DNA from 3 places in the Variovorax sp. V116 genome. Region 1 is predicted to be linked to each of the others. Evidence: predicted binding sites of a transcription regulator. Region 1 holds the regulator's gene; each other region holds the start of a gene.
The links. The regulator sigma-54, encoded in region 1, starts transcription at its own class of promoters, with help from an activator protein. The targets are predictions, from matches to a motif close to TGGCANGNAANCTGCTTT.

Region 2: the regulator sigma-54 is predicted to act here: its motif matches at 7,942-7,959, upstream of hydA (dihydropyrimidinase).
Region 3: the regulator sigma-54 is predicted to act here: its motif matches at 3,012-3,029, upstream of glnA (type I glutamate--ammonia ligase).

What each region holds. Positions count from the first base shown of each region.
Region 1 covers NZ_AP028661.1:632,750-642,839, forward strand. The annotation lists gene ACAM58_RS02930 (spermidine synthase) at 1-60, shown strand, start outside; gene ACAM58_RS02935 (hypothetical protein) at 121-525, opposite strand; gene argS (arginine--tRNA ligase) at 657-2,342, shown strand; gene ACAM58_RS02945 (SPOR domain-containing protein) at 2,350-3,090, shown strand; gene ACAM58_RS02950 (thiol:disulfide interchange protein DsbA/DsbL) at 3,236-3,883, shown strand; gene lptA (lipopolysaccharide transport periplasmic protein LptA) at 4,077-4,796, shown strand; gene lptB (LPS export ABC transporter ATP-binding protein) at 4,793-5,587, shown strand; gene ACAM58_RS02965 (RNA polymerase factor sigma-54) at 5,605-7,197, shown strand; gene ACAM58_RS02970 (phospholipase D family protein) at 7,208-8,812, shown strand; gene ACAM58_RS02975 (LysE family translocator) at 8,823-9,470, opposite strand; gene ACAM58_RS02980 (YceI family protein) at 9,492-10,090, opposite strand, start outside.
Region 2 covers NZ_AP028662.1:670,132-680,221, reverse strand. The annotation lists gene ACAM58_RS29185 (amidohydrolase family protein) at 1-446, opposite strand, end outside; gene ACAM58_RS29180 (amidohydrolase family protein) at 455-1,468, opposite strand; gene ACAM58_RS29175 (nucleoside deaminase) at 1,478-2,011, shown strand; gene ACAM58_RS29170 (ABC transporter permease) at 2,080-2,952, opposite strand; gene ACAM58_RS29165 (ABC transporter permease) at 2,945-3,802, opposite strand; gene ACAM58_RS29160 (ABC transporter ATP-binding protein) at 3,810-4,898, opposite strand; gene ACAM58_RS29155 (ABC transporter substrate-binding protein) at 5,171-6,226, shown strand; gene ACAM58_RS29150 (aspartate/glutamate racemase family protein) at 6,262-6,963, shown strand; gene ACAM58_RS29145 (GntR family transcriptional regulator) at 7,019-7,744, shown strand; gene hydA (dihydropyrimidinase) at 8,033-9,451, shown strand; partial or broken gene ACAM58_RS29135 (aspartate/glutamate racemase family protein) at 9,451-9,735, shown strand; gene ACAM58_RS29130 (hypothetical protein) at 9,657-9,824, opposite strand.
Region 3 covers NZ_AP028661.1:1,786,240-1,796,329, forward strand. The annotation lists gene ACAM58_RS08345 (polysaccharide deacetylase family protein) at 1-223, shown strand, start outside; gene ACAM58_RS08350 (sterol desaturase family protein) at 234-1,208, shown strand; gene ACAM58_RS08355 (EI24 domain-containing protein) at 1,247-2,131, shown strand; gene ACAM58_RS08360 (competence/damage-inducible protein A) at 2,128-2,928, shown strand; gene glnA (type I glutamate--ammonia ligase) at 3,075-4,490, shown strand; gene ACAM58_RS08370 (hypothetical protein) at 4,702-5,208, shown strand; gene glnL (nitrogen regulation protein NR(II)) at 5,213-6,292, shown strand; gene ntrC (nitrogen regulation protein NR(I)) at 6,316-7,851, shown strand; gene ACAM58_RS08385 (hypothetical protein) at 7,996-8,502, opposite strand; gene xth (exodeoxyribonuclease III) at 8,508-9,293, opposite strand; gene ACAM58_RS08395 (SDR family NAD(P)-dependent oxidoreductase) at 9,504-10,090, opposite strand, start outside.

The DNA of each region.
Region 1 (10,090 bases):
CGCGCCGGCGTCCGCCCCTGGACCGACGATTTCAACAACCTGCTGAGCGTGCTGAAGTAGCCATGAAAAAGGCCCGCACGCGGCGGGCCCTGTTTGCGCAGGCTGGAGCGCGGTGCGGCTTCAGGCCTTGGCGTCCTTTTCGCACTTCTTCATGAAGCTGTTCTTGGCGGCGCCGGCCAGCGGCTTGCCGTTCTTGTCGACGGCCTTGGCTGCGCAAGCGGGTGCTGCGGCGGCCTTGGTGTCTTTTTCGCACTTCTTGATGAAGCTGCCCTTGGCGGCGCCGGCCAGCGGCTTGCCGTTCTTGTCGATGGCCTTGGATTCGCAGCTCGCGGCGGGCGCTGCCGCGGTGGCGGGCGCTGCGGGGGTGGCCGCCGCAGGAGCGGCGGGGGTCGCTGGGGTGGCCGGCGTGGCCGCAGGTGCGGTGACAGGCGCCGGAGCCTTGGCAGCCGGGGCCTTGTCTTGTGCCTGTGCGGCGCCGAAGGAGAGACAGGCGCCCAGGGCGACCAGGGAAAGGAACTTCTTCATGGTGATATGTCCTTGCAAGGTGGGTTGTGACAGGTGCCCCGCCCCGGGGCCGAGGCTTCTAACGGCCCAAGCCAGCGATCGGATGACGATGGTCAACGGCGCCCCGGGTTTGCCCCCGGTAAAATTCGCAGATGCTATTGGTCAAACAGGAGCTGCTCGCGGCGCTCGCGAACACGCTCGAATCCCTCTCGCCCGGCGCTGGCTCCAAAGCCGCGTTCGAGTCGCCCAAGGTGGCTGCCCACGGCGATTTCGCCAGCACGGCCGCCATGCAACTCGCCAAGCCGCTCGGGCGCAAGCCGCGCGAACTGGCCGAGGAGCTCAGTGCGGCGCTGCTCGCCACCCCGGTTTTCGGCCAGTGGGTCGAAGCCATCGAGATCGCCGGCCCCGGTTTCCTCAACATCCGCCTCAAGACGGCTGCCAAGCAGCAGATCGTGCGCGAGGTGCTGGCCGCGGGCGGCGCCTTCGGCCAGCAGCCCGCCACCGGCGAAAAGGTGCTGGTCGAGTTCGTCTCGGCCAACCCGACCGGGCCGCTGCACGTCGGCCACGGCCGTCAGGCCGCGCTCGGCGACGCCATCTGCAACCTGCGCGCCTCGCAGGGCGACACCGTCTGGCGCGAGTTCTACTACAACGATGCCGGCGTGCAGATCCAGACGCTGGCCCACAGCACCCAGCTGCGCGCCCGCGGCTTCAAGCCCGGCGACCCCGAATGGCCGAGCGGCGAAAAGGCGCCCGCCTACAACGGCGACTACATCGCCGACATCGCCGAAGACTTCAAGGCGAAGAAGACCGTCAAGTCGGACGACCGGGAATACACCGCCAGCGGCAACATCGACGACCTCGACTCCATCCGCGAATTCGCCGTGGCCTACCTGCGCCGCGAGCAGGACCTGGACCTGCAGGCCTTCCGCGTGCGCTTCGACAACTACTATCTCGAATCCAGCCTCTACACCAGCGGCCGCGTCGAGGAGGCGGTGCGCAAGCTCGTGGCCGCCGGCAAGACCTACGAGCAGGACGGCGCGCTGTGGCTGAAGTCGACCGACTACGGCGACGACAAGGACCGCGTGATGAAGAAGCAGGACGGCACGTACACGTACTTCGTGCCCGACGTCGCCTACCACATCGCCAAGTGGGAGCGCGGCTTCCACAAGGTGGTCAACATCCAGGGCACCGACCACCACGGCACCATCGCGCGCGTGCGCGCCGGCCTGCAGGCGGCGGGCGTGGGCATTCCCGAGGGCTATCCCGACTACGTGCTGCACACCATGGTGCGCGTGATGAAGGGCGGCGAAGAGGTCAAGATCAGCAAGCGCGCCGGCAGCTACGTCACCTTGCGCGACCTGATCGAGTGGACCAGCACCGACGCCGTGCGCTTCTTCCTCCTGAGCCGCAAGCCCGACACCGAATACACCTTCGACGTCGACCTCGCCGTGGCCAAGAACAACGACAACCCGGTCTACTACGTGCAGTACGCCCATGCGCGCATCTGCTCGGTGCTGGCGGGCTGGGGCGGCGACGCCACCTCGCTCAAGGACGTGGACCTGTCGCCGCTCGAAAGCCCGGCCGCGCAGGCGCTCATGCTGCTCCTGGCCAAGTACCCGGCCATGCTCACGGCCGCCGCCAAGGATTTCGCGCCGCACGACGTCACTTTCTACCTGCGCGAACTGGCGGCCAGCTACCACAGCTACTACGACGCCGAGCGCATCCTGGTCGACGACGAGCCGGTCAAGCTGGCGCGGCTCGCGCTCGTCGCGGCCACCGCACAGGTGCTGCACAATGGCCTCGCGATTCTCGGCGTCAGTGCGCCGAGCAAGATGTGAACTGACTATGAAGAAGACAACCAGACAACGCGGCAACATCGTCATCGGGCTCATCGTCGGCCTGGTGCTGGGGTTGGGTGTCGCGCTGGGCATCGCGGTCTACGTGACCAAGGTGCCGATCCCGTTCGTGACCAAGACCCAGCGCGGCGGTGCCGAGCAGGACGAAGCCGAAGCCCGCAAGAACCGCGACTGGGACCCCAACGCGCCGCTGGCAGGCAAGGCCGGCGCGCCCAAGCCGCCGGCCGCGGCCGGCCCCGTGGCGCCACCGGCCGGCGGCGACACCGCGGCCGTGGCGCCTGGCACGGCCCCGCCGCCCGCGCCGCCGGTGCCGGTGGTGGTGGCTCCGAAACCCGCGCGCCCGGCCCCGGTGCCGGCCGAGGCCAATTCCCTGCCGCCGTCGAACGATCCGCTCGGCGACCTGGCCCGCGCGCGCGCCGGCGGCGGCAGCAGCGGCAGCACCACCACGGCTTCCGCTGCGCCCAGCAACAACAGCGCGGCGGCGGGTGCCGATCCGTTCATGTACTTCGTGCAGGCGGGCGCCTTCCGCACCACCGACGATGCCGAGGCCCAGCGCGCCAAGCTGTCGCTGATGGGTGTCGAGGCCCGGGTCACCGAGCGCGAGCAGGCCGGCCGCACGGTCTACCGGGTGCGCGCGGGCCCGTTCAACAAGAAGGACGAGGCCGATCGCCTGAAGGAGCGGCTCGACAGCGGCGGCCTCGAATCGGCGCTCGTGCGCGTGCAGCGCTGAGCCTGCCGGCAGGCGCCGCGGATATTCTTTAAGCTTCGCCGCGCGGCATGGGCCGCCGCCAGGATCGTCCTGGGCATGCCGCACGCGGGAACTCCGCGCGGCGCGCCGGCTCAGTACTGCCGTACCCAACAGGAGAACTCTTTCAATGAAACGTCGTGACTTTTCGCTGGCCGCCACCTCGCTGGGCCTGCTTTCGCTGGCTGGCAACACCGCGCACGCCCAGGCGCGCGCGCCCAAGGCCGGCACCGAGTACCTGGTGCTCGACAAGCGCGTGCCGGTCGACGCGCCGGCGGGCAAGGTCGAGGTGATCGAGTTCTTCTCGTACAACTGCCCGCACTGCAACGACTTCGAGCCGCAGCTGGAAGCCTGGCTCAAGACGGTGCCCAAGGAAGTGGCGTTCCGCCGCGTGCCCGTGCCCTTCGTGGGCAACGACGTCGAGGCCAAGCAGCGCCTGTACTACGCGCTCGAAGCCATGGGCAAGGTCGACGAATTCCAGCCCAAGGTCTTCGACGCCATCCACAAGCAGCGCCAGAACGTGAACGGCGACGCCAACATCATTGCCTGGGCCGGGGCCAACGGCCTGGACGGCGCCAAGTTCAAGGAAGTCTTCACCTCCTTCGGCGTGGCCAGCAAGGCCAAGCGCGCCGCGCAGCTGACCGACGCCTACAAGGTGGCCGGCGTGCCGGCGCTGGCCGTGAACGGGCGCTGGTACGTGGACGGCGAACTGGCCGGCAACATGACCAAGGCGCTGCAGGTCACCAACTACCTGATCGGCGAAGCGAAAAAGGGCTAACCCCCAGGCTGCGCGGCACTTCGTGTCCGCTGCGCCCACCCCTTGCAGGGGCGGCACCTGCGGCCCGGCGAAGCCGGTTCCGCGGTGTCTCCCGATGGGGACACCGGCCCGCTTCGGCGGGCCTTTTTCATCGGCGTTGGTGGCTGGTGCTGATCCGCCGCATACAATGGTTCAGAGCAAGTTTCGTGCCTCTATGACATTGCCCTCCTATCCCCACACCACCCCCTTCGTTCGCCGAATCCGCCGCCTGGCCGCCGGCGCGCTGCTGCTGGCCGGCCTGGCCTCGGGCGCGCTGGCCGAGACCGCCGACCGCAGCAAGCCGATGAACATCGAATCCGATGCGATGCGCTACGACGACCTCAAGCAGACGAGCGTGTTCACGGGCAACGTGCTGGTCACCAAGGGCACGATCATCATCCGCGGCGCGCGCATCGACGTGCGCCAGGACGCCGAGGGCTACCAGTACGGCGTGGTCACGGCGGCGCCCGGCAAAAGGGCCTACTACAAGCAGAAGCGCAATGCGCCCGACGAGTGGATCGAGGGCGAATCCGAGGTCATCGAATACGACAGCCGCGCCGACAACGTCAAGTTCATCCGCAATGCCGTCATGCGCCGGCTGATCGGCGCCACGCCCAACGACGAGAGCACCGGCGCGCTCATCGTCTACGACCAGAGCAACGACACCTACACGGTCAACGGTTCCACCGTGCCGCCCAACACGGGCGTGAACGCACCCCCAGGCGGACGCGTGCGGACCATCCTCACGCCCAAGAGCGCCACCGCGCCGGCGCCCGGGGCCTCGGCGCCCGCCGGCGGACGGGCCGCGCCGGCGGCGGCCGCGCCCCAGCCGGCACCCGGTGCCGGCCTGCGCTCGAGCACCACGCTGGGCGGCGACGGGGAAAGGCGCAAGTGATCGAAGCCGCTGGAACCCAGAACGCCGACGGCACGCCGGGCAGCCGCCTGGTGGTGCGCGGCCTGCAGAAGAGCTACGGCAGCCGCAAGGTCGTGCGGGATGTCTCGCTCGACGTGCAAAAGGGCGAAGTCGTCGGGCTGCTCGGCCCCAACGGCGCCGGCAAGACCACTTCGTTCTACATGATCGTGGGGCTGGTGCGGGCCGATGCGGGCGAGATCACCATCGACGGCGAGCCCATCGCCCACATGCCGATCCACCGGCGCGCGCGCATGGGCCTGAGCTACCTGCCGCAGGAAGCCTCCATCTTCCGCAAGCTCACGGTCGAGGAAAACGTGCGCGCCGTGCTCGAGCTCCAGCGCGAGCCCGACGCCAGCGGCAAGCCCGCGCCACTGACCAAGCAGCGCATCGAGGAGCGCCTCTCCGGCCTGCTGGCCGACCTGCGGGTGGACCATCTTCGCGATTCGCCCGCGCTCGCGCTCTCGGGCGGCGAACGGCGCCGGGTCGAGATCGCCCGCGCGCTGGCCACGCAGCCGCGCTTCATCCTGCTGGACGAGCCCTTTGCCGGCATCGACCCGATCGCGGTGATCGAGATCCAGCGGATCATCAGCTTCCTGAAGGAGCGCGGCATCGGCGTGCTCATCACCGACCACAACGTGCGTGAGACGCTGGGCATCTGCGATCACGCGTTCATCATCAGCGACGGGCATGTGCTGGCACAAGGCACACCCTCGGAGATCGTCGACAACGCCGAAGTACGCAGGGTGTACCTCGGCGAGCACTTCCGGATGTAAGGGAGGAGTCGGTCTCCATGAAGCAAGGGCTGTCCCTTCGCGTTTCGCAGCACCTGGCGCTCACGCCCCAGCTGCAGCAGTCGATCCGGCTGCTGCAGCTGTCCACGCTCGAACTGAGCCAGGAAGTGGAGCAGATGCTGGACGAGAACCCGTTCCTCGAACGCACCGCGGAAGAAGCCGCGCGCGAGGAATTCGGGCTCGACGCCATCGACACGCCGGTGCCGCGCGACGAGGCCGGTGAAGCCGCCGAGGGCGAATTCAGCTCGGCCCCGGCCAGCAGCACGACCAGCACTTCGAGCGAAACCGCCTCCACGGCCGAGTCCGAGGTTCCTGCCGCCGACGCCACCGAGCGCGAGCCCGACTGGGAAGGCGACGGCACCGTCGACATGGCGCCGGACGACAGCGAATGGGGCAGCGATGCCCCCGCGCGCCAGAACAACCTGGGCGACGACGAGCGTGCCGACGCCACTGAGCTCGCGCGCAGCCAGGAGTCGCTGCAGTCCTTCCTGCACCGGCAGGCGCTGAGCCTGCGGCTGAACGAGAACGACAGCGCCGCGCTGCGCTTCCTGATCGAATCGCTCAACGACGACGGCTACCTGGAGGATTCGCTGCCGGCGCTGGCCTCGGGCCTCGCGGGCGACGACAACGACCAGTTCGACGAGCTGGTGCACCACTTCCAGGTGGCGCTCGGCCTGCTGCAGAGCCTGGAGCCGGCCGGCGTCGGCGCGCGCGACCTGGGCGAATGCCTTTGCATCCAGCTGCGCGCGCTCGCCAGCGAAAGCGAGACCGAGGAACAGGCGCTGGTGCGCAAGACCGCCATCGCGATCTGCAAGCAGCCGATGGAGCTGCTCGCGCGGCGCGACTTCAAGCGCCTGGCCACGCTCACGCGCACCAACGAAGAGCTGGTGCGCTCGGCGCTGCAGGTCATCTCGCGCCTGGAGCCCAAGCCGGGCCGCCGTTTTGTCGATGTCGAGCGCAACATCGTGATTCCCGACGTGATCGTCACCAAGATCGGCCGCGGCACCAATGCCAAGTTCCGCGTCATGCTCAACCCCGAGGTGATGCCGCGGCTGCGCGTGCACGACATCTATGCCGGCGCGCTCAAGTCGCACAAGGGCGAGGGCAGCCAGGCGCTGTCGCAGCGGCTGCAGGAGGCACGCTGGTTCATCAAGAACATCCAGCAGCGCTTCGACACCATCCTGCGCGTGAGCAACGCCATCGTCGAGCGGCAGAAGAGCTTCTTCGTGCACGGCGAGCTCGCGATGCGACCACTGGTGCTGCGCGAGATTGCCGACGAACTCGGCCTGCACGAATCGACCATCTCGCGCGTGACCACGGCCAAGTACATGTCCACGCCTTTCGGCACGGTCGAGCTCAAGTACTTCTTCGGCTCGGCGCTCGGCACCGAGACCGGCGGCAATGCATCGAGCACCGCGGTGCGCGCGCTGATCAAGCAGTTCGTGAGCTCCGAGAGCATCAAGAAGCCGCTGTCCGACAGCCAGATCTCCGAGATGCTCAAGGAGCAGGGCATCGAGTGCGCGCGCCGCACCGTGGCCAAGTACCGCGAGGCCCTGCGCATCGCGCCCGCCAACCTCCGCAAGGCGCTGTAGAAAGCCGCCGATGGCCCGTCGCCTGCTGTCGCGCTGTGGGCAATGGGTCTTCGCCATGGCGGCGGTGCTGCTGTTCGCCGGCTGCGCCACCCTGCCCGACGAGGCGCCGCGCCCGGCCACCCGGGCCATGGCCGCCTCGGCCGACACCGCGCTCGGCAAGATCGCGCAGGCCTCGCAGCCCGACCCCGACCTGAGCGGCTTCCGCCTGATGCCGGGCGGCGACTTTGCCTTCGACACCCGCATCCAGCTCGCGCGGCGCGCCCAGCGCACGCTCGACGTGCAGTACTACCAGATCGAGAACGACGAGACCGGCCGCTACCTGCTGCGCACGCTGCGCGACGCGGCCCGGCGCGGCGTGCGCGTGCGGCTCCTGATGGACGATCTCTACACTTCGGGCGAGGACGAGCTGCTGCTCGGCCTGGCCGCCACGCCGAATGTCGAGCTGCGCCTGTTCAATCCCTTTCCGGCCGGGCGCGGCAGCCTGCTCAGGCGCTTCACCGCCTCGCTGTTCGACTTCAGCCGCGTCAACCGGCGCATGCACAACAAGCTCTTCATCGCCGATGGCGCGATGGCGGTGGCGGGCGGGCGCAACATCGGCAACCAGTATTTCAGGCGCACGGCGGGCGAGAATTTTCTCGATCTCGACACCTTCGTCGCCGGCGCGCTGATTCCGCGCCTGGGCGCGCTGTTCGACCAGTACTGGAACAGCGTCTATGTGCGGCCGGTCCGGTCGGTGGTGGCCAGCACACTGACACGTGACGAGCTGCAGAAGCGCTTCGACACCGCCACCGGCCCGGACACCACGCCGCCGCCGCCCCGGCCCGCGCCCAACGACCTGCTCGGCTACAGCCCGATCGCCGAAGACCTGGATGCCGGCAAGCTCGACCTGATCTGGACGCTGGCCGAGGCGTATGCCGATTCGCCCGAGCGCGTGATCGGCAAGACCGCCTCGTACGGCGGCGTGCCGCTGCTCGACGTCGACAGCGTGCGCTACAACGTGGTCGAGCAGATGCGCCGCGCGCGCTCCGAGGTGACCATCGTCTCGCCCTACCTGATTCCGGGCAAGGCGGGGCTCGAAGTGATGCGCGAAATCCGCCGGCGCAACGTGAAGATCAGCATCGTCACCAATTCCTTCGCCGCCACCGACGAGCCGCTGGTCCACACGGCCTACCGCCGCTACCGGCCCGAGATGCTCGAGCTCGGCGCCGAGCTCTACGAACTGAGCACCACGCGCACGCGGCGCAGCGTGCGCCTCGGCCTGTTCGGCACTTCGGTGGGGCGGCTGCATGCCAAGTCGGCGGTGATCGACCGGCAGGTTCTTTTCGTCGGCTCGATGAATTTCGACCCGCGCTCCGAAACGCACAACACCGAGATCGGCCTGTTCATCCGCAGCCCCGAGATGGCGCAGCAGACGCTCAAGCTCATCGAGGTGCTGAAGCAGCAGGGCGCCTACCGGCTGCGCTTTGCGAAGGACAGCGGCAATGCGCGCATCGAGTGGATCAGCGAGGAGGAGGCCGGCCGGACCACCGTGCTGAACGAGGAGCCCGACTCCGATTTCTGGGGCCGCACCATGCTCGAGATGCTGGCGCCGCTGACGCCCGAGAGCCTGCTGTAGCCCGCGCGGCTCAGCTGCTGCTGCGCACGCCCGACAGCAGCTTGAGGCCCAGCAGCACCATCACGCCGCCGGCCGCGCGGTCGATCCAGGCCTTGTAGCGCAGATAGGCCGAGCGCGGCGCCGCCGACGACAGCGCCAGCGCGACGACCGCATACCAGCTGGTCTCGATGCAGAAGATCACCGCCGGCACCGCCAGCGCCAGCGCCAGCGGCACCTCGCGCGGCAGGAAGGCCGCGAAGATGCTGGCGTAGACCACCGCCGTCTTCGGGTTGCTGACCTGCGTGCCCATGCCGAGGAGAAACGCGCGCCGCGCATTGCTGCCCGTGCCTGCGGCCGCGCGTTCGTCCTGCGCGGCGGACAGCGGCTCGCGCGCACCGCGCCAGATGCGGATGCCCAGGTACACAAGATAGGCGCCGCCGAGCAGCTTCACCGCCAGGTAGAGCGCCGGCACCGCGAGGAACGCCGCCTGCAGCCCGACCAGCGCCGCAATCGCGAACACCACGCCGCCCGCGCCCATGCCCAGTGCCGCGGCCAGGCCGTCGCGGCGCGACGACGACACGGCGGTGCGCGCCACCATGACGAAGCTCGGTCCGGGGCTCATGGCCCCGACGATCATTGCGCCCGCGATGCCCAGCAACGGAACCGTGATGCCGCTCATGGTTGCCTCCTTCTTCTTCTTCTATTGCTGCACGTTGACCGCTTCGACCTGCACCAGCAGCTTCACCTTGTTCTCGAAGCCGAAGTTCAGGCCCCAGGTGATGCCCCAGTCGCTGCGCTGCACCGTCGTCTCGAAGTCGCCGCCGCAGACCTGGCGGTTGATGAGCGGGTTCAGGTAGCAGTTGAAGCGCACGGCCCTGAGCGTGACGGGCCTGGTCTGCCCCATCAGCGTGAGCGTGCCCGGCACGTCGGCCACCTTGTCGCCGTTGAACTCGATGCGGTCCGCCACGAAGCGCCCGGTCGGGAATTCGGCCACGTTGAAGAAGTCCTTGCTTTGCACGTGGCGGTTGAGCAGGTCGACGCCGGTGTTGATGGAGCTGATGTCCATCGTGATGTCGACCTTGCCGCTGCTGCCGCTGCCGTCGATCTGCACCGAGCCGTCCTTGGTGCTGAAGCGGCCGCGGTTGGTGGTGGTGCCGTAGTGCCCCATCTCGTACATCACGAAGGTGTGGGTGGGGTCGATCACGTAGCTGGCGTTCTTCACCGGGCCGCCCGCGGGCTTGGCGGCGACGGGCGGCGCGGTGTATTCCTGTGCCAGGGCAGGGGTGGCAAGGGCCGCCG
Region 2 (10,090 bases), on a different replicon from region 1:
TCCTGAAGCGCCCGCAAATGGATGCGCTCCATCGCGGCCAGGATGGGCGCCATGTCGGCCTCGGCGGCTGCATAGCGAGGAAGCAAGTCCTTGAATTCGCTTTCGATTTCGGCGAGCAACGAGGCTTCGTCGATGCGCGTCAGTCGCCCGTCGCAGATCACCACCTCGCCGTCGACCATCGAAAAGTCAAGGCCGGCGCCCCGCTCCCCATAGACCAACTGGCGCACCGGGTCAATAAAAGGCGTGAACGTCACACTGTCGGTGCGGTAAGCCACCATGTCGGCGCAGGCGCCGACATGCAGCGCGCCGAGCCGATCACCGAAACCCAGCGCGCGGGCGCCGGCAACGGTGCCCGCATGGAGGGCTTCATGCGCGCTCAGCCAGCGCGAATGATCGTTGCCACGTATCTTCGAGAGTGCCGCTGCCGAGCCGAGCACGTTGAGCATGTTGACAGTCACGGTTGAGCAGATCCGTCGGAGCCGAGGCTGACGTTCACGCCGGCGTTCAGTAACTGCCGCACCGGCTGCACGCCAGAACCCAGCATCAGGTTGCTCCAGGGATTGTGTTGGGCGGTTGCTCCCGTGTTGGCCAGGATCTCGATCTCGCGAGGATTGAGCCAGACCGCGTGAATGAGGCTCGTCGTCGGCTTGAGGAAACCGATGCGGTCTAGGTACTCCATCATCGTGCAGCCATAGAAATGCTGACCTGTCACTACCTGCAGCCGGGTCTCCTGGACATGAGTAATGACGGGCAGTGCGAGCCGGTCCGCTAGCGCCCTCAGTCGCAACAAGAAGCTTTCTGTGCAACGTTGCGGCGCCGAAGCCGACACAAGCACACCGACCCGCGCCTCATGGGGATGGCGGCGACGCACCATGTCCTCGACCAGCGCTACGCAATCGTCGGGTCGCGGACGGGCTGCGTTGCGTAACTCCTGCGCCAATTTCGGCGGCACAAGACTCTCGACATAGGGAAAGTTGTCGATGACCGGTTTGTCCATCATGGCGAAACCGACAAGTGCGCGTATGCCGCTGTCGTCATACGCCTGCATGCAGGCGTCGATACGCTCGCGGTCGATGGCGCCGCCCAGCGCCATGTCGTCAACAAGCGTGGTGCAACCGGTGCGAAGCGACTCGATCGCGCCGAGCATCGTTCGCAGATAGGCCTGCCGAGGCGTCAGGGCCACGGGCAGCCGCGTGCGCACCAGGTGCATCCACAGCTCCAGCGGAAGGTTCTCCGCGCGGCCGCGCTGGAAGTGCTCATGCGAGTGTTGATGCCCATTGACCAGTCCGGGCACCAGTAGGCGCTTCTTTAGGTCAATGACTGTGGCCTCGCAGGCCAGAGTTCCCGCCGGTTCGATCGCTTCGATGAGGCCGTTGTCCACGAGAATGTCGAGCGTACGCGGATCGAGTTCATGACGCGATCCCACAAGCACTCGCGCATTTGTCAGAAGGGTGCGTTTCTTGCTCATGAAGTTGTTTTGACCAAGTTGAAAGTGAATGACATGAACGTTTGCCCGCCCTCTTCGCCAGCAACGCAGGACCAGAGCACGGTCGACATCCACTGGATGCGTGCGGCCATCGAGCAGGCCTCAGAAGCCTATGACCGCGGCGATTGGCCCACAGGCGCCGTAATCGTCAAGGACGGCCAATGGCTGTCGGCGGGCCAAAACCGGCAGAACACCCAGGGGGACGTGACGGCACATGCGGAGACCGACGCCGTGAAGTCGGCCTACCGCGCGCACGGCCCAAGCGCGACCATTGGCTCCACGCTCTATTGCACGATGGAGCCCTGTCCAATGTGCGCAGGTGCGCTGAAGTTGGCGGGCGTCCGTACCGTGGTCTTGGCCCTTCGTCACGCCACTCTGCGGCGGACCGACCTGGGCCGCTACAGCATCGAGGACTTCTGCGACATGACTGGCTTTGACATCGAGTTGCGCGATGGTGTCCTTGAATCTGACTATCTCGCCCTGCGACTGCGTTGGGGTGGTGACCAGGTGGCACCGAAGACCTGACGCGGAGCGGTCGAAGGCTCGACTGTCCGCCGAGGGCCTTGACACAAACAAGGGTAAGGCCATGGCGCCTACTTCACGTGGCGCGAAATCCCCGCCAGCCGCTCCATCACCACCATCAGCACTACCGTGGCGGCCACCAGCACGCCCGACACGGCCGCAGCGCGCACATCGAGGCTGCCTTCGATGATGTGCCACATACGGAGGGGCAACACCTCGCTGCGGGCGTCCGAGAGAAAGAGCGACACGGTCACGTTATCGAACGAATACATGAAGCCGATGAAGGCCCCCGCTGCAATGCCCGGCGCGATTAGGGGCAGGGTAACGGTACGGAAGGCGTGCAACGGTGAAGCCCCGAGCGCGCTGGCGCATTCGAGCAGGGCGGCATCGAGCTGACTCAGGCTAGCCGACGTGGTACGCAGGATGTAAGGCGCGGTGATAGCCATATGGCCGATCACTAGAGTTCCGAAGGACAGACCGCTGCCCGCCAAGTTGAACAGCATCAGCAAGGACAGCCCTATCGCCAGCGTGGGCAGCATGAGCGGCGACAGGAACACTGCCTCCACCGTGCGCGCCCACGCCTCGCGACGGCGTGCCAGTGCAAGCGCCGCCGCGACCGCCAGCACAATCGAAAGCACGGTGGCTGTACCGGCGAGCTTGAGAGACAGCAGGAAGGCCTCTATCAGCTCGGGAGAGTCATTCCACAGCGCTTCGTACCAGCGCGAGGAATAGCCAGGCGGCGGGAACTTGAGCGAATAACCACTGGTGAACGAGGTCACGACGACGATCGCCGTCGGTGCCACCAACAGGATCGCGGCGATAGCGCCGAGAAGTCCGATCAGCGTCTGGAAGGACAGGCGTTCCAGCGCGCGACCCCGATTAGCCCGAGCCACGGAGGTGGCCGGCGCGGAGCCGGCGGATTTCAGCTTTGCGGGGTCAGACATGGACGAATCCTTTGCTTCGGCGGCCAAACGTATTCACGAGGCAAACCACCGTCATCACACTGACCAGCAGGAGCATCGCGATGGCCGCGGCGAAGGGGTAGTTGCCGGCCTCGATCGCCTGCTGATACATGAACGAGGGCATGTAGACCTGCTGGCCGCCGCCTACCAGCGCCTGCGTCACGAAGGCGCTTACGCTCGCGGCGAAGACCAACAGCCCACCTGCAAGCAGCCCTGGCACAGAAAGCGGCAAGGTGATCTGCCAGAAGGTGCGCCAGTAGCCGGCACCCAGCGCACGGGAGGCCTGGGTCAGGTTCCCATCCAGGTTGGCGAGCGTGGTGACGAGCGGCAGCACCATCAGCGGCAGCTCGATCTGGGCCAGGGCGACGACGACGGCGCTCGGCGTATAAAGCAGCTTCAGTGGCTCGGCGATCCAGCCCAACTCCAAGAGCGCACTGTTGACGATCCCCTGGCGACCGAGGATCACCACCCAAGCGAAGGTACGCACAACAGAGCTGGTGAGCAGCGGCAGCAATACCACCAACAGCAGCGCGCCCTGCCAGCGCCGCGGCGTTTGGCTGTACAGCAGGGCCAGCGGAAAGCCCAGCACCAGCGCCAGAAGCGTGGCTCGCAAGCCCAGCCACATGGTGTTGCCCAGCACCGCCAGGTTGAAGCCGTCGCTGAGGAACTTCAGGTATTGGCCGACACCGGCATCTCGCAGATCGGTATCGTTGTGGAAGCTGACGAACGCCAGCAGGAGGAGCGGCGCGAGGACGAATGCCACGAAAAATAGGGCCAGTGGCGCGCCGAGCGCCAAAGGCGCAGCAAGACGGGAATTGGATGCAGCACTCATGACGGGCTCAGGCGGCAAAGACGCTGGTCGGCGAGCCGGGACGCAGGCGCAGTCCGACCACCTCGCCTGCGACATAGCGGGTCGATCCCACTGTTCGGGGTTGCGTCACCTTCACCGCGTCACCGGACGCTAGGCGCAGCTCGTAGACCAGCGACGGTCCAAGAGGAAGCACCATTTCCACTTTTGCCGACAGCGCATCGTCGCCCGGTGTGCCCATGGCCAGGTGTTCAGGTCGTGTCGCCAGCATTACTGCCCCTACACGAGAGCACGGTGCAGCTGAGCCAATCGACAGTCGCCCCCCGTCCCGCGAATCGACCGCGTATCCGGAGCCGTCCCGCAACAGCTGGCCGGCCACCAAGTTCGCCGTGCCAACGAAATTAGCGACGAACAGGGAGGAAGGACGATCGTAGATCGCCTCCGGCGTATCGAACTGTTCGACCCGTCCGGCATTCATCACCGCAATACGGTCGGCCATTGACATGGCTTCCTCCTGATCGTGAGTGACCAGAACAGTTGTGATGCCGAGCTCGCGCTGAATGCGCTTGATCTCGATCTGCATGTCCAATCGGAGATTTTTGTCGAGTGCAGCGAAGGGCTCGTCCAATAGCAAGACCTTGGGCTTCACCGCCAGCGTTCGCGCAAGCGCAACGCGCTGCTGCTGTCCGCCGGACAATTCGCGCGGGAAGCGACTGGCGTAGCGAGCCATTTGCACGAGATCCAACATCTGCGCGGCCGTCTCGCGTGCCGCTCCGGCGTTGATGCGCCGGGCGCGCAGTCCATAGGCGACATTGGCCGCCACAGTCATGTGCGGGAATAAGGCGTAGTTCTGGAACACGATGCCGGCGCCGCGTTCATTGGTCGGCAGACCATCGACCTTTTCACCGCCAATCAAGACGGATCCGCCTGTTTGGCGCGTCAGCCCCGCCACAACCCGCAGCAAAGTTGTTTTGCCGCAGCCGCTGGGCCCCAGCAGTGCTACCAGTTCCCCGGCTTGTATATCGAGGGAAACCGACTCAACGGCGACCGCGCCGCCGTACTGATGATGTATGTGGTCGAGCTCGATCGAGACGCCGGATCCACCGGTTGAGAAAAGCATGCAGAGAACTCCAGACACCGCACAGAGTCGCGGCAGTCAAGTAGTGACTCAAGATTCATGCCAGAAAATACAAGCTTTCTCGTTATCGAACACAATTTTTAATCAAATTGGATACACCACAATGGAATTGTGCGCACACAAATGGGGATTGATGTACCAAAATAGGGCGGATGAGGTGGTGCACGACCCGAGATTGATTGGATACGAGCCTGGCACAAACTTTGCGCCTTTGGCCCACGATGCCGATCTACTCTAGTTAAAAAGGATTCTCAATGCATGCCTCTTTTCTCTCCCGCCGCAGCCTCCTGAGAAGTGCGGGCCTCGGTGCGGCCTACCTCGCATCACCGTTGTGCATTGCGCAGGTCCAGGGCAAAAACATTGCATCGACCACCCCCCCGGGAGCGTGGGAGGCAGCCCATCGCAGCATCCTTCTGCCAGCTTTTTCGCGCGCGACGGGCGGGTCGGTAAGCCTTGTCGCCTCACAGCCCCTTGATACGCTTTCAAAGGTAATTGCTTCCAAAGCGAACCCTCCCTTTGACGTGATCATGTTGGACGAGGGCCCCTACCTCGCCGCGTTGTCGCAGGACATCTTCGAGAAGATACCTGTCGACAAGGTGCCGAACCTGGCGGAAGTGCCTTCACGGCTTGTCGACCCGCGCGGCCTTGGCGTGTTCGTCTCAGGTCAAATTATCGGAATTGCCTATAACACGGACAAGATCAAGACACCGCCCAAGTCCTGGAGTGACCTGTTGAAACCGGAATTCAAAGGCCGTGTCGGCCTCGCCAGCATGGGCTCGACCCTAGTGTCGGCCTGGATGGTCGAGATCGCCCGACTCAACGGCGGTAGCGAAGAGAACATGGAGCCGGCTTTCCAATTTGTGAAAAAGCTGCTGCCCAACGTAGGGGCCATCGCCAGTAGCCCCGGTGCGCTCGCGACGCTTTTCCAGCAGGGGCAAATCGACATCGCCGTCCACTACAACAACAACGTCGGCGATCTGCAAGCCAAGGGTGTACCGATTGCCCTGACTCGTCCCGACACGGGATGGATCCACATCAAGAGCTCGATGCATATCGTAAAGAACAGCCGCAACCCGGACTTGGCCGCCGCTTATATCAACGCCGCGCTCAGCCCGGAAGTACAGACCAAGATGGCGGCAGAGCCGTATTTCGTCGTTCCAGTCAGTAAGAAGGCCGTACTCAGCCCTGGCCTTCAGGCATACGCTAAGACCGTAGAGGAAATCGAGAAGATGAGCCGTGTCGATTGGGCCAAGCTCAATCCACGCCGTGGCGAGTACATCGAGCGATTCAACCGCGAGGTGAAAGTGTGAGCATTCAGGCAGAACCCAAGCGCGTGCTACTTGGAATGCTGACGCCGTCATCTAACACGGCACTCGAGCCCATCACTTCGACCATGCTGGCAGGCCTGCCGGAGGTGTCGGCGCATTTCGCGCGGTTCCGAGTGACGGAAATTTCGCTGCGCGACCAGGCCCTGGACCAGTTTGACGAGACGCCTATTTTGGAGGCCGCCCGCCTGCTGGCGGATGCCCGTGTGGACGTGATTGCGTGGAACGGCACCTCGTCGGGGTGGCTCGGCTTCGAACGGGACGAGGCCCTGTGCGTACGCATCACGCACGAAACCGGAATTCCGGCCTGCACCTCCGTGCTGGCGCTTAACGAAGCCATGCGGTTGGCGGGCCACACGCGCTTCGGTCTGCTTTCACCCTACTCGTCGGAAGTGCAGCAGTTCATCGTGGAAAATTATCGGAGGTCAGCGTTCGCATGCACTACTGAACGGCATCTCGGGCTCAGCGTCAACTTTGAGTTCTCTGAGGTCACGGCGGATCAGATCGAAAGCATGGCCCGCCAAGCAGCCGCCTCGGGCGAGCCCGAATGTCTCACCACCTTCTGTACCAACCTGCGAGCCGCGGCTCTGGTGCCGGCATTGGAGGAATCGCTCGGCCTGCCGGTCTACGACACTGTGGCGACCGCCGTCTGGAAATCGCTACGTATCGCCGGCGTGGATACCCGCCGTGTCAAGGGCTGGGGTAGCCTCTTCAAGCTCTAACAATTGTCGGGCAGGCAGTTTGCTTATATTAGTGCCCGAATTCCAACCCAGCGTCATGGCGACAACATCCTCCAGCACCCTTACTGAGTCCGTCACCAAGCAAAGCGCATCGAAAGCGGACATCTACGAACGCATCTACGACGCAATCGTCGAACATCGACTGGCTCCCGGCACCAAGCTTGCCGAAGAGCGCGTTGCCGAACTATTCTCCGTGAGCCGCACCCAGGTACGGGGTGTCCTGCAGCGCCTAGCGGTAGAACAGCTCGTGACCCTGGTTCCCAATCGCGGAGCGTTCGTCACTCGGCCGACCGTGGAGGAGGCGCGCGACGTGCTTGCAGTCCGGCGAACCCTCGAACCGGCCATCGTTACCCGGCTGATCCAAAAAATCCGCGATGGCAAAGCGGCCGGAGCGCTGAAGGAACTGCGCAGCATAGTCAAGCGGGAGAAACAAGCACACGTTTCCGGCGACCGACGTGCAGCCGTGCGCTTGTCCGGGGAATTTCACGTCATGCTCGCTCAGCTTTCAGGCAGCAGCATCCTTACTCGCATGATGCGCGAGCTGACCCCACTCACCTGTCTCGCGATCCTCACCTACGAGGTACCGACAGGTGCCGCCTGCCTCGACCATGAGCATGTACTTCTCCTCGATGCCATCGAAAGCGGCGACGATGCTGCTGCTGTTGCGCTGGCGGTCGAACACTTACACCACATAGAGCGCTCCCTCAATCTTCGCGAGGAAGAGGAGCAGCAGGTCGATCTTGCCGAAGTTCTGTTGGGCTAAACCCGGTCCCACTGTTCTCTAGCGCTGTTCGCCTGGACCGAAGGGTTGGCGCACCTACGCCCGCCCGCGAGCTCACGCTCGGGCATCTGCACCGCGTGTCCCTCGCAGCCTCTTGTTATCCCAGTGGTCTCGCAGATCAGACGAACGATGAGTTCGCGTTCCAAAAAAGCAAACAGGACTTCACTTTGGATACAACGCGGCATGCATATTGCTTACAGTTTTGTGGTGCCAGCCACTTACTTTTGAGCTTCCCCCATTGCTACTCGCTGACGTCCTCCCTGCAAAAACATGCCCGCCTTCGACCTTTTGATCCGGAACGCCCGTGCCGTCACCGCAAGTGACATTTTTTATTGCGACATCGCCGTCAAGGATGGGCAGATCGTGCAATTGGGGCGCGACTTGCCATCCGCCGCAATGGAAATCGATGCGGCGGGGCGATACGTCACTCCTGGTGGTGTCGATGCGCACTGTCACCTCGATCAACCGGAAGCGCCGCCAATCAAGATGGCCGATGACTTCTTCACCGGCACACTGTCGGCAGCTTGTGGCGGCAGCACCACCGTGATTCCTTTCGCCGCACAACAGAAGGGTCAATCCTTGCGGGCCGCTGTTGAGGACTATCACCGCCGTGCTGGCAACCAGGCCCATATCGACTACGCATTTCACCTGATCGTCAGCGACCCGACACCGACGGTGCTAGGCGAAGAACTGCCAGCGCTGATACGCGAGGGCTACACCTCCTTCAAGATATACATGACCTATGACAGCCTTAAGCTGAATGACGGACAGATCTTGGATGTGCTTTCTGTGGCTCGGGAGCACGGCGCCATGGTAATGATTCACGCCGAAAACGCAGATTGCATTGAGTGGCTGACTCAGCGCCTAGAAGCCTCCGGCAAGACCGCCCCGCGGTACCACGCACATGCCCGCCCTATGCTGGTGGAGCGCGAAGCGACGCACCGCGCCATCGCTCTCGGCGAACTCGTGGATGTACCGATCCTCATCGTCCATGTGTCCGGCAGCGATGCGGTGGAACAGATCCGATGGGCGCGAGCTCACGGCCTTAACGTATTCGCGGAAACCTGCCCTCAGTATCTGTTTCTCAGCGCCGAGGATCTCGGCTTGGACGACAGCTATGGCGGCGCACGTTGCGTATGCAGTCCGCCACCCCGGAGCAAGGCTAACCAGCAGGTGATCTGGCAAGGATTAGCCGACGGGCTTTTCACGGTGTTTTCCTCCGACCACGCTCCTTTTCGCTTTGAGGGCGAAGATGGCAAGAAACCTGGCAATAAGGAGCAGCCGTTCCGCCATATCCCCAATGGCATCCCCGGCCTTGAAACCCGGATGGCGCTGCTCTGGTCGGAAGGCGTAATGGCCGGACTGATCACACCGCAGAAGTTCGTCGAACTGACAGCGACCAATCCAGCCAAGACCTACGGGCTGCACCCTCGGAAGGGCAGCTTGTCGATTGGCGCGGACGCCGACCTTGTCATCTGGGACGAACGCGAGTTTGTACTGACCAATTCAATGCTGCATCACAACGTCGACTACACCCCCTACGAGGGGATGCGCCTAAGTGCCTGGCCTGGTCTCACACTGTCCCGGGGAGAAGTGGTCTGGGATGGAATGACTTTCACCGGCAAGCCAGGTGCGGGTCAGTTTCTTAAACGCGGCTTGCCGACCCTGCTGCCTCGGAGGTGCAAATAATGCCGCCTCGTCTTCTTGTCATAAATCCAAATATCTCAACGAGCGTCACCGACCTTATCGAGGCCGAAGCCCGTCGATGCTGCCGCGCTGACACACAGCTCACTATGCGGACCGCCCATAGCGGCGTTGCCTACATCGAAACCCGCTTCGAAGCTATGCTGGGTGCCTATGCCGTGGCGGAGATTGCTGCGCAAGACGGGGCCAATCACGATGCTGTAGTGGTCGCTGCGTTCGGTGATCCAGGCGTGTTGGAGTTGCGCGAAATCCTTTCAGTGCCAGTAGTTGCCTTCTTGAGCGTTTCAATTTCTGCGCGGACTTCTTTTCGGGCGACGCGCGAGATTTCAGCTTTGAGGATGTTTGTGATGTTTGGCATAGCTGAATTGTGCATGTCTCAAATGCATCGCTTGGTCCAAACAATCACTGGAGATAGTCAATGTGCCACGTTGTTGGAAGCCAGGGCTAGCGCCTTGCCGAAGTGTCCCTTGCACGAAGAACACTGGGTCATGCACGACACCGAGAACTGCTGGCGCCGCGGCATCACGTCGGCCGCGCAACTACGAGGTCAGCCGTGCTCCCGTTCGCAGGGTTCGCGGCTCCTCAACGGCGCTGGGGACTAGTCGCGTCAGCTGGTGCTGCGCA
Region 3 (10,090 bases), 1.2 Mb from region 1:
GCCGAGCGAGAAGTTCAGCAACGAAAAGCTTCTTTCGCAGGCGCTGGAGAGCATCCGCCCCGGCGACATCCTGCTCGCGCACCTGGGCATCTGGTCGCGCAAGGATCCGTGGGCGCCGGCCAACCTCGAACCGCTGATCGCCGGCCTCAAGGCCAAGGGCTTCTGCTTCGAGACGCTGCGCCAGCATCCGCAGTACCGCGCATGGATCGCGTCCCACCCCTGAGGCTGCTGCCGTGATCGATCGGTTGACGGACGCTTTTTCCGCGCTGCAGGGCTGGTTCTTCGAGACACTGGTCCAGCCGCTGGTGTTTGCCGTGGGCCTGGGCGGCTGGACCGAGGACGCCTTCGACGCCACCGGCTGGCTGCTGGTCGGGCTGATCCAGGTCGTGGTGCTGCTCGCGGTCATCGGGCCGCTGCAGCGCTGGCGCGCCGTCGAGCCGGTCACCGACCGCCGCGCGATCCGCATCGACGTGCTCTACACGCTGATCCATCGCCTGGGCCTGTTCCGGCTCGCGATGTTCTTCACGCTCGAGCCGTTCTTCGACGAGGGCATCGGCTTCTTGCGCACTGCGGGCTGGGGCACCTTCCACCTCGACGAGGCCTGGCCCGGCGTGACCGATGTGCCGTGGGTGGCCTTTGCGATCTATCTCGTGGTGCTCGACTTCGTGGGCTACTGGATCCACCGGGGCCAGCACCAGTTCCGGTGGTGGTGGGGCCTGCATTCGCTGCACCATTCGCAGCGCCAGATGACGATGTGGAGCGACGACCGCAACCACCTGCTCGACGACATCATCCACGACACGCTCATCGTCATCGTCGCGCAGCTCATTGGCGTGGCGCCGGGGCAGTTCATTGCGTTCGTGGCATTCACGCAGCTCAGCGAAAGCCTGCAGCACGCCAACCTGAAGCTGGCTTTCGGCGCCATCGGCGAGCGGCTGTGGATCAGTCCGCGCTTCCACCGGCTGCACCACAGCATCGGGCTGGGCCACGAATCGCGCGGCGCCCACACGCTGGGCGGGTGCAACTTCGGCGTCCTGCTGCCGTGGTGGGACATGCTCTTTCGCACCGCGAACTTCGAGGAGCGCTACGACCCCACGGGCATTCGCGACCAGGTGGAGCCCGGTGCGGACGGCCGCGTGCGCGACTACGGGCGCGGCTTCTGGGCCCAGCAATGGCTCGGGCTCAAGCGGATGGCCGGCCGCGGCTGAGCACCGGGCCCGAACCGGGCCGGTTATCCTCGCACCCAATGCGCCTGCTCCTCGATTCCTTCTGGCGCGCGGTCGCCTACTGCATGCTGCCGCGCGTGATCGTGCTGTCGCTGCTGCCGCTGGGCCTGATGGTGCTGCTGGCCGCAGGCTTCGGCTATTTCTACTGGGACGCGACCGTCGCCTGGACCCGCGACGCGCTCGACGCCTGGCCGCTGCTGTCGAGCTTCTGGGGCTGGATCGGACGGCTCTTCTCGGGCGACGTCACGGCCGTGCTGGCGCCGCTGGTGGTGGTGTTTGCCGCCACGCCGGTGATCGTGGTGGTTTCGCTGCTGATCGTGGCCGGCCTCATGGCAGGCCCCCTCACCGCGCTGGTCGCGCACCGCCGCTTTCCCGCGCTCGAACGCAAGAAGGGCGCGTCCTTCTTCGGCAGCGTGGCGCGCTCGCTCGGCCTCACGCTGCTGGCGCTGCTCGCGCTCGTGGTGTCGATGCCGCTCTGGCTCATTCCGCCGCTGGTGCTCATCTTGCCGCCGCTGATCTGGGGCTGGCTCACCTACCGCGTGATGAGCTTCGACGCGCTGGCCGAGCACGCGAGCCCCGAGGAGCGCGCCGCACTGCTGCGCGCGCACCGGCTGCCGCTGCTGTGCATCGGCGTGCTGTGCGGCTACCTGGGCGCGGCGCCCAGCATCGTCTGGGCCTCCGGCCTGCTGTTTGCCGCCGCCTTCTTCGTGCTGGTGCCGCTCGCGATCTGGATCTACACGCTGGTGTTTGCGTTTTCGGCGCTCTGGTTCGGCCACTACTGCCTCGACGCGCTGGCGCAGCTTCGCGCCCAACGCGGGGCCGCCGCAGCTTCTTCCGGTCCGCCCGGCGGCGCACCCGCGGCCGAGACCGACCAGGCCCTTCTCTCCCAATGGAAATCCCCATGACCCGTGCATTCGGCCTGATCGTCGTCGGCGACGAAATCCTTTCCGGCAAGCGCGCCGACAAGCACATGCCCAAGGTCATTGAACTGCTCGCCGCGCGCGGCCTGCAGCTCGGCTGGGCCGAATACGTCGGCGACGTGCCCACGCGCATCACCGCCGCGCTCGGCCGGGCCTTCGCTTCGGGCGACATCGTCTTCTCGACCGGCGGCATCGGCGCCACGCCGGACGACCACACGCGCCAGTGCGCCGCGCAAGCCCTGCGGGTGCCGCTGGAACTGCATCCCGAGGCCGAACTGCTGATCCGCGAGCGCATGCAGGACACCGCGCGCGAGCAGGGCATTGCCTACGAACCCGACCGCCCCGACAACATCCACCGCCTCAACATGGGCGTGTTCCCGAAGGGCGCCGAGATCATCCGCAACCCCTACAACAAGATCCCGGGCTTCAGCGTCGAGCACGTCCACTTCGTGCCGGGCTTTCCGGTCATGGCCTGGCCGATGATCGAATCGGTGCTCGACAGCCGCTATGCGCACCTGTTCACCAGCGGCCAGTCGGCCGAGAAGTCGGTCATCGTGTTCGGCGCGATGGAGGCAACGCTCACGCCGCTGATGCTCTCGATCGAGACGGCGCACGCCGGCATCAAGGTGTTCAGCCTGCCGAGCGTCGACCATCCGCAGTACGGCCGCCACATCGAACTTGGCGTGAAAGGCGACCCCGCCCGCCTGGACGCCGCCTACGCGCAGCTGATCGAGGGCCTGCACGCCTATGATGCGAAGCTTGGCCCGGAATTGGTGCGGTAGTTTTTATTGCACCAATTTGGTGATTATTCGCCTTTTTTTGGGGTTTGCGCCTGCCGTCAAAGCCTGTTCCCGAGCGGCGACAATGGCATAGAAACTGCATCCTCCGTCCCTGTATTCCTAACCACCATCCAACTCAGGAGAAACTGATGGCAAAGACCGTCGCCGATGTACTCAAGCTCGTCAAGGAAAACGAGGTCAAGTTCATCGACTTCCGCTTCACCGACACCCGCGGCAAAGAGCAGCACGTGACCGTGCCCGTCTCGGCTTTCGATGAAGACAAATTCACTTCGGGCCATGCTTTCGACGGCTCGTCCATCGCTGGCTGGAAGGGAATCGAGGCTTCGGACATGCAGCTCATGCCCGACCCGAACACCGCCAACATCGATCCCTTCTTCGAAGAAACGACGCTGATCCTGACCTGCGACGTGATCGACCCCGCCGACGGCAAGGCCTACGAGCGCGACCCGCGTTCGCTCGCCAAGCGCGCCGAGGCGTACATGAAGGCTTCGGGCCTGGGCGACACCGCCTACTTCGGTCCGGAACCCGAATTCTTCGTGTTCGACGGCGTGCGCTGGAAGAACGACATGTCGGGCTGCTTCGTGAAGATCGACTCCGAAGAAGCCTCGTGGAACACCGACAAGGAATACGAGCACGGCAACACCGGCCACCGTCCCGCAGTCAAGGGCGGCTATTTCCCGGTTCCCCCGGTCGACAGCTTCCAGGACATGCGCTCGGAAATGTGCCTGGTGCTCGAATCGCTCGGCATCCCGGTCGAAGTGCATCACCATGAAGTGGCCAACGCCGGCCAGATGGAACTGGGCACCAAGTTCAGCACGCTGGTCCAGCGCGCCGACTGGGTCCAGCTGCAGAAGTATGTGATCCACAACGTGGCCCACGCCTACGGCAAGACCGCCACCTTCATGCCCAAGCCCATCGTCGGCGACAACGGCTCGGGCATGCACGTGCACCAGTCGGTCTGGAAGGACGGCAAGAACCTGTTCGCCGGCGACGGCTATGCGGGCCTGTCGGACTTCGCGCTGCACTACATCGGCGGCATCATCAAGCACGCCCGTGCCCTGAACGCCATCACGAACCCCGGCACCAACAGCTACAAGCGCCTGGTGCCCGGCTTCGAAGCCCCGGTGAAGCTGGCCTACTCGGCCAAGAACCGCTCGGCCTCGATCCGTATTCCGTTCGTGGCCAACCCGAAGGGCCGCCGCGTCGAAGCGCGCTTCCCCGATCCGCTGATGAATCCGTACCTCGGTTTCGCTGCGCTCCTGATGGCCGGCCTCGACGGCGTGGAAAACAAGATCCATCCGGGCGAAGCCGCCAGCAAGGACCTGTACCACCTGCCGCCGGAAGAAGACGCGCTGATCCCGACCGTGTGCCATAGCCTCGACCAGGCGCTGGAATACCTCGACAAGGACCGTGCGTTCCTGACCAAGGGCGGCGTGTTCACCGATGCCTACATCGATGCGTACATCGAACTGAAGATGCAGGAAGTCACGCGCTTCCGCATGGCGACCCATCCGGTCGAGTTCGACATGTACTACTCGCTGTAATTGGCCCACCCCCGAAGCGGCTCACTTCGTGTAGCCGCCTCCCCCTCTAGGGGGCAACACCGGCGGCCCGGCTGAGCCGGTTCCGCGGTGTTGCTGGAAGGGAATCGAAAAGGACGGCTTGGCCGTCCTTTTTTACTGGCGCGGAACATCTTGTCACCAGTGGCGTCGAATTGCAGGAAAATGCACCTTTGTTGCGCCATCACCGATTCACATGAAGACTGCTTCCCTCATTTTCCTGGCCGGTTCATTGTTGGTCGCCTTGCCTGCGCTCGCCCAGGAGCGCGTGTGGCGCTGCGGCAATGAATACACCAACAATTCGACCATCGCCCAGCAAAAGGGCTGCAAGGTCATGGAAGGCGGCAACGTCACCGTCGTGCAGGGCACCAAGCCGTCGGGCGGCGGTTCGGCTGGCGGCAACTCGGCGCCCGCAGCCTCTCGTGCGCCCGCGGGCAGTCCGCGCGTCGAAGGCGTCGACCAGCGCGCACGCGATGGCGAAGCCCGCTCGGTGCTCGAAGCCGAGCTCAAGAAGGCCGAGGCCCGCCAGGCGGAGCTGCAGAAGGAATACAACAACGGCGAGCCCGAGAAGCAGGGCAGCGAAGGCCGCAACTACCAGAAGTACCTCGATCGCGTGGCTGAAATGAAGGCAGAGCTGGCCCGCAACGAGAGCGACATCGCGGGCATCCGCCGCGAACTCGGCCGCCTGCCGGCCAAGCAGTAGGGCCATGGCGTTCGGGAAGAAGGCGGCCGGCGCCACTCCGCGCTTTCAGTCCTTCGACCTGCTGTCCACGCTGATCGCGGTGGTCAGCACCAACGGTTCGGTGCTGTTTGCCAATGCGGCCCTCGAAGACGCGCTGGGCACCTCGCGCCGCACGCTCGAAGGCTCTCAGTTCGGTGCCTGCTTTCACGAGCCGCACGTGCTTCGCACCGCCATCGACGGTGCGCGCAGCAACGACTTCGCCACGCTGCGCTACGAGGCCTTCCTGCGCCGCGTCAATCATGAGCTGATGCCGGTGCAGGTCACGCTGGCGCAGGGCGACAAGACGGGCGAGCTCATCATCGAGATGTCGCCGCTCGAGCAGCAGGTGCGCCAGGACCGCGAGGAGCGCCTGCTCGACCAGGCGCAGGCCAACAAGGAGCTCATCCGCAACCTTGCGCACGAGATCAAGAACCCGCTCGGCGGCATCCGCGGCGCGGCGCAATTGCTGCAGATGGAGGTCGAATCGCGCGACCTCATCGAATACACGCAGGTCATCATCCACGAGGCCGACCGGTTGCAGACGCTGGTCGACCGGCTGCTGGCACCGCACCGGCGCCCGCACGTGGTGGGCGACGTGAACATCCACGAAGTCTGCGAGCGCGTGCGCTCGGTCATTCTTGCGGAGTTTCCGCGCGACCTGCACATCGAGCGCGACTTCGACGTGTCGATTCCCGAATTCCGCGGCGACCGCGAGCAGCTCATCCAGGCCACGCTCAACATCGTGCACAACGCGGCGCAGGCCCTGGCCGAGCGCCGCGCCGCGGGCGATGCGCAGATCACTTTCAAGACCCGCATCGCCCGGCAGGTGATATTCAACAAGCAGTGGTATCGATTGGCACTGGAATTGCATGTCATCGACAATGGACCGGGTGTGCCGGACACGATCAAGGACCGCATCTTCTATCCGCTCGTCTCGGGCAGGGAAGGCGGGACCGGGCTTGGATTGACGCTTGCACAAACTTTCGTGCAACAGCATCACGGCGTGATCGAGTGCGACAGCGTCCCGGGCCGAACCGATTTCAAGATATTGATTCCGCTGCCCTAGCAGCCACGGCAACAAGGAGATGCATGAAGCCGATCTGGATAGTTGATGACGACCAATCGATCCGCTTCGTGCTGGAGAAGGCCCTTTTGCGCGAAGACCTGCCCACGCGCAGCTTCACCAACGCGCGCGAGGTGCTGGCCGCCCTCGAACTCGCCGACGACGATGAACAGCAGGGCCCCCAGGTCCTGGTGAGCGACATCCGCATGCCCGGCGGTTCCGGGCTCGACCTGCTCGACAAGATCAAGGCCAAGCACCCGGGCCTGCCCGTCATCATCATGACGGCGTTTTCCGACCTCGACAGCGCCGTTTCGGCGTTCCAGGGCGGTGCCTTCGAATACCTGCCCAAGCCCTTCGACCTGCCGCGCGCCGTCGAGCTGATCCGCCGCGCCGTCGACGAAAGCCAGCGCGAGGAAGTGGCCGAAGAGCGCATGGTTGCCGCGCCCGAAATGCTGGGCCAGGCGCCCGCCATGCAGGACGTGTTCCGCGCCATCGGCCGGCTCTCGCAGAGCAACGTCACGGTGCTCATCACGGGCGAATCGGGCTCGGGCAAGGAACTGGTGGCGCGCGCGCTGCACAAGCATTCGCCGCGTGCCAACGGCCCCTTCGTGGCCATCAACACCGCGGCCATCCCCAAGGACCTGCTCGAGAGCGAGCTCTTCGGCCACGAGCGCGGTGCCTTCACCGGCGCGCAGACCATGCGGCGCGGCCGCTTCGAGCAGGCCGAGGGCGGCACGCTCTTTCTCGACGAGATCGGCGACATGCCCTTCGACCTGCAGACGCGCCTGTTGCGCGTGCTGAGCGACGGGCACTTCTACCGCGTGGGCGGCCACAACTCGGTCAAGGCCAACGTGCGCGTGATCGCGGCCACGCACCAGGACCTCGAGCAGCGCGTGAAGCTCGGCGGCTTCCGCGAAGACCTGTTCCACCGCCTCAACGTGATCCGCCTGCGCCTGCCGGCGCTGCGCGAGCGCGGCGAAGACGTGCCGGCGCTCACGCGCCACTTCCTGCAGGTGAGCGCGCGCCAGCTCGGCGTCGAGCCCAAGCGCATTTCCGATGCGGCGCTGGCCAAGCTGGCGTCGTTCAGCTTTCCGGGCAACGTGCGCCAGCTCGAGAACATCTGCCACTGGCTGACCGTGATGGCACCGGCCCAGCTGATCGAGGCCAAGGACCTGCCGCCCGAAGTCATGGCCGCGGCGGCCGGTGCGCCGGTGCAAGCCGCGGAAGGCACGGCCGCCACCGCGGTGCCCGCGCAAGCCGCACCGCTGCCGTCGCCCGGGCTCGAGCGCGAAGCGGCACCGGCGGCGGGCGGCGCTGCACCCGAAGCCACTGAAGGTTTGGTGGGCGCAAGCAGCTGGGAGAGCGGCCTGGAGATCGAAGCCCAGGCGCTGCTCGCGGCCGGGCGCACCGACGTCTGGGATGTGCTGTCGCGCCGTTTCGAGTCGCGGCTGATCCTCACGGCGCTGGCCAACACCCGCGGCCGCCGGATCGAAGCCGCTCAGAAGCTGGGCATCGGCCGCAACACCATCACCCGCAAGATCCAGGAACTCGGGATCGAGTAGGCTGCCTCGGACAGAGAAGGAAGAGGGTGGCTGGGCCCCTTCCAGGAACACCGCGGAACCGGCTTTGCCGGGCCGCTGGTGTTGCCCCCGGTAGGGGGTTGGCGGTAGCGACACGAAGTGCGCGAAGACTGGGGGCGAGCCTATTTACCGGCTGCGCTGGCCCAGCGTCAGCGAGTCGAGCTGGAAGTTGCCGCTCTTGTCCCAGAGCCAGGTGTCCACGTAGGTGTGGCCGCCCAGGCGCCCCGGGCTGGGCAGCGGGGACGCCGCCTTGATGAGTTCTGCAATCTTGCCCGGCACCTCGGGCGCATGGCTCGGCACGCGGCTGAAGGTGACGTTCTTGACGTTGCCTTCGGCATCGATGTCGGTCTCGACCACCACCACCGCATAGACGAGCGGTGGGATCTTTCCCTTGTAGATGCGCTGCGGATAGGCCTTGTAGATCTGGCGCGCGCCGGTCTTGCGGTAGGCCCGCACGGCGGGCGTCTGCGCGGTGATCAGCCGCACGGTCGGCACGTCGCCCCTTGTGCCGGGCACCTCGTCGGTGGCGGTAGCGGGCGACTTGCCGTCGCCGGCCTTGTCCGCGGGCTTGAATGCGGAACAGGCGGCGAGCGCGAGCGCCGCCGCGATGATCGTGAGGGTGCGAAGGGTCATGGTCATCAAATTCCCTGGTCGAGATCGAGCACCACCGGTGCGTGGTCGCTCGGCTTTTCCCACTTGCGCGGCACGCGGTCGATGATGCAGCCCTTGGCGCGCGGCACCAGCGGCTCGCTCACCAGGATGTGGTCGATGCGCAGGCCCCGGTTCTTCTGGTAGCCCAGCATGCGGTAGTCCCACCACGAAAAGCTTTTCTCGGGCTGCTCGAAGAGCCGGAAGCTGTCGACCAGGCCCAGCTGGAGCAGCGCCTTGAAATGCTCGCGCTCCTCGGTCGTGTGATGGATGGTTTCCGCCAGGCCCACGGGGTCGAAGCTGTCGCGGTCTTCGGGCGCGATGTTGAAATCACCGAGAAGCACCAGGTTCGGATGCGCCGCCATTTCGGCGCGCAGCCATTCGCGCAGCGCGCGCAGCCAGCCCATCTTGTATTCGAACTTGTCGGTGCCCGGCGCCTGGCCGTTGACGAAGTAGCCGTTCACGATGCGCAGCGGACCCGCCGGCGTTTCGACCGTGGCCGCGATCACGCGGGACTGGTCGTCGGTGAAGCCGCCGATGTTCCTTGCCACGTCGCGCATCGGCGCGAGGCTCAGGATGGCGACGCCGTTGTAGGTCTTCTGGCCGAACACGGCGGCCTCGTAGCCGGCGGACTTGAGCACTTCGAGCGGGAACTTGTCGTCGCTCATCTTGAGTTCCTGCAGGCACAGCACGTCGACCGGGTTGGCGATCAGCCAGTCGAGCACATGCTGCAGGCGGGCGGTCAGGGAATTGACATTCCAGGTGGCAATTTTCATGAAATATGGTAACCGATTGATTTACAAGGCTTTTTCCGTATTTGTAGCGTCTATTTTGTGCGTGCCCGGCGGCGTACCCGTTTTATGCTTCGCTGCGCTTGGTCCTGGGGGACGGAGTTGGCCAGCTTAGCAAAAGCTCTCGACTTTGCCATGTGGCGCCCGGGGGGTGCGGCTGCGACTCAGCTGTCCACGGGCATGCGCGATCTCGGGCTATAGCTGTTTGAAGCCAATAGTTTCGAGGCGCTCCGAAAGCAGCGACCGTGTCCTGATCCAAAGCTCGTGCCGTGCGGCCGCATCATCGGCCGGTGCGGATGGATTCAGCGGCCGTGCATTCTTCACCGAGAAGTAGCCGCCGGTCGTGGGGTCAGTGTCTTCGGTGGCGAGCCTCACGATGATCTCCGCCCCTCTTCGAGGATCTCCCACGCCCAACCACTTCAGGACCTTGGCAAGGGGCTCCGCGAAGCCAAGCTCGCGGCCCAGGCCCGTCACATTGAACCCCGGGTCGAGGCAGTGGGCGGCGACGCCGGTGCCTTCGAGCTGACCCGCGAGTTCCAGCGAGAACATGATGTCCATGAGCTTGGTTTTGCCATACACCTTGGATGAGCCCGCGCGTGTGAACGGGCTCGTGTCCACAAGATCCTTGTCGGGCGTCAAGCCACCGCTTCGCCGAGATGCCTCGGATGCGACGGTCACGACTCTGGACGGGGCCGAGCGGATCAACGTGTCTCGCAAAATGTCCGTGAACAACCAGGGCGCTAGATAGTTCACCGCGATCATCTCGGCAAAGCCATCGCCGG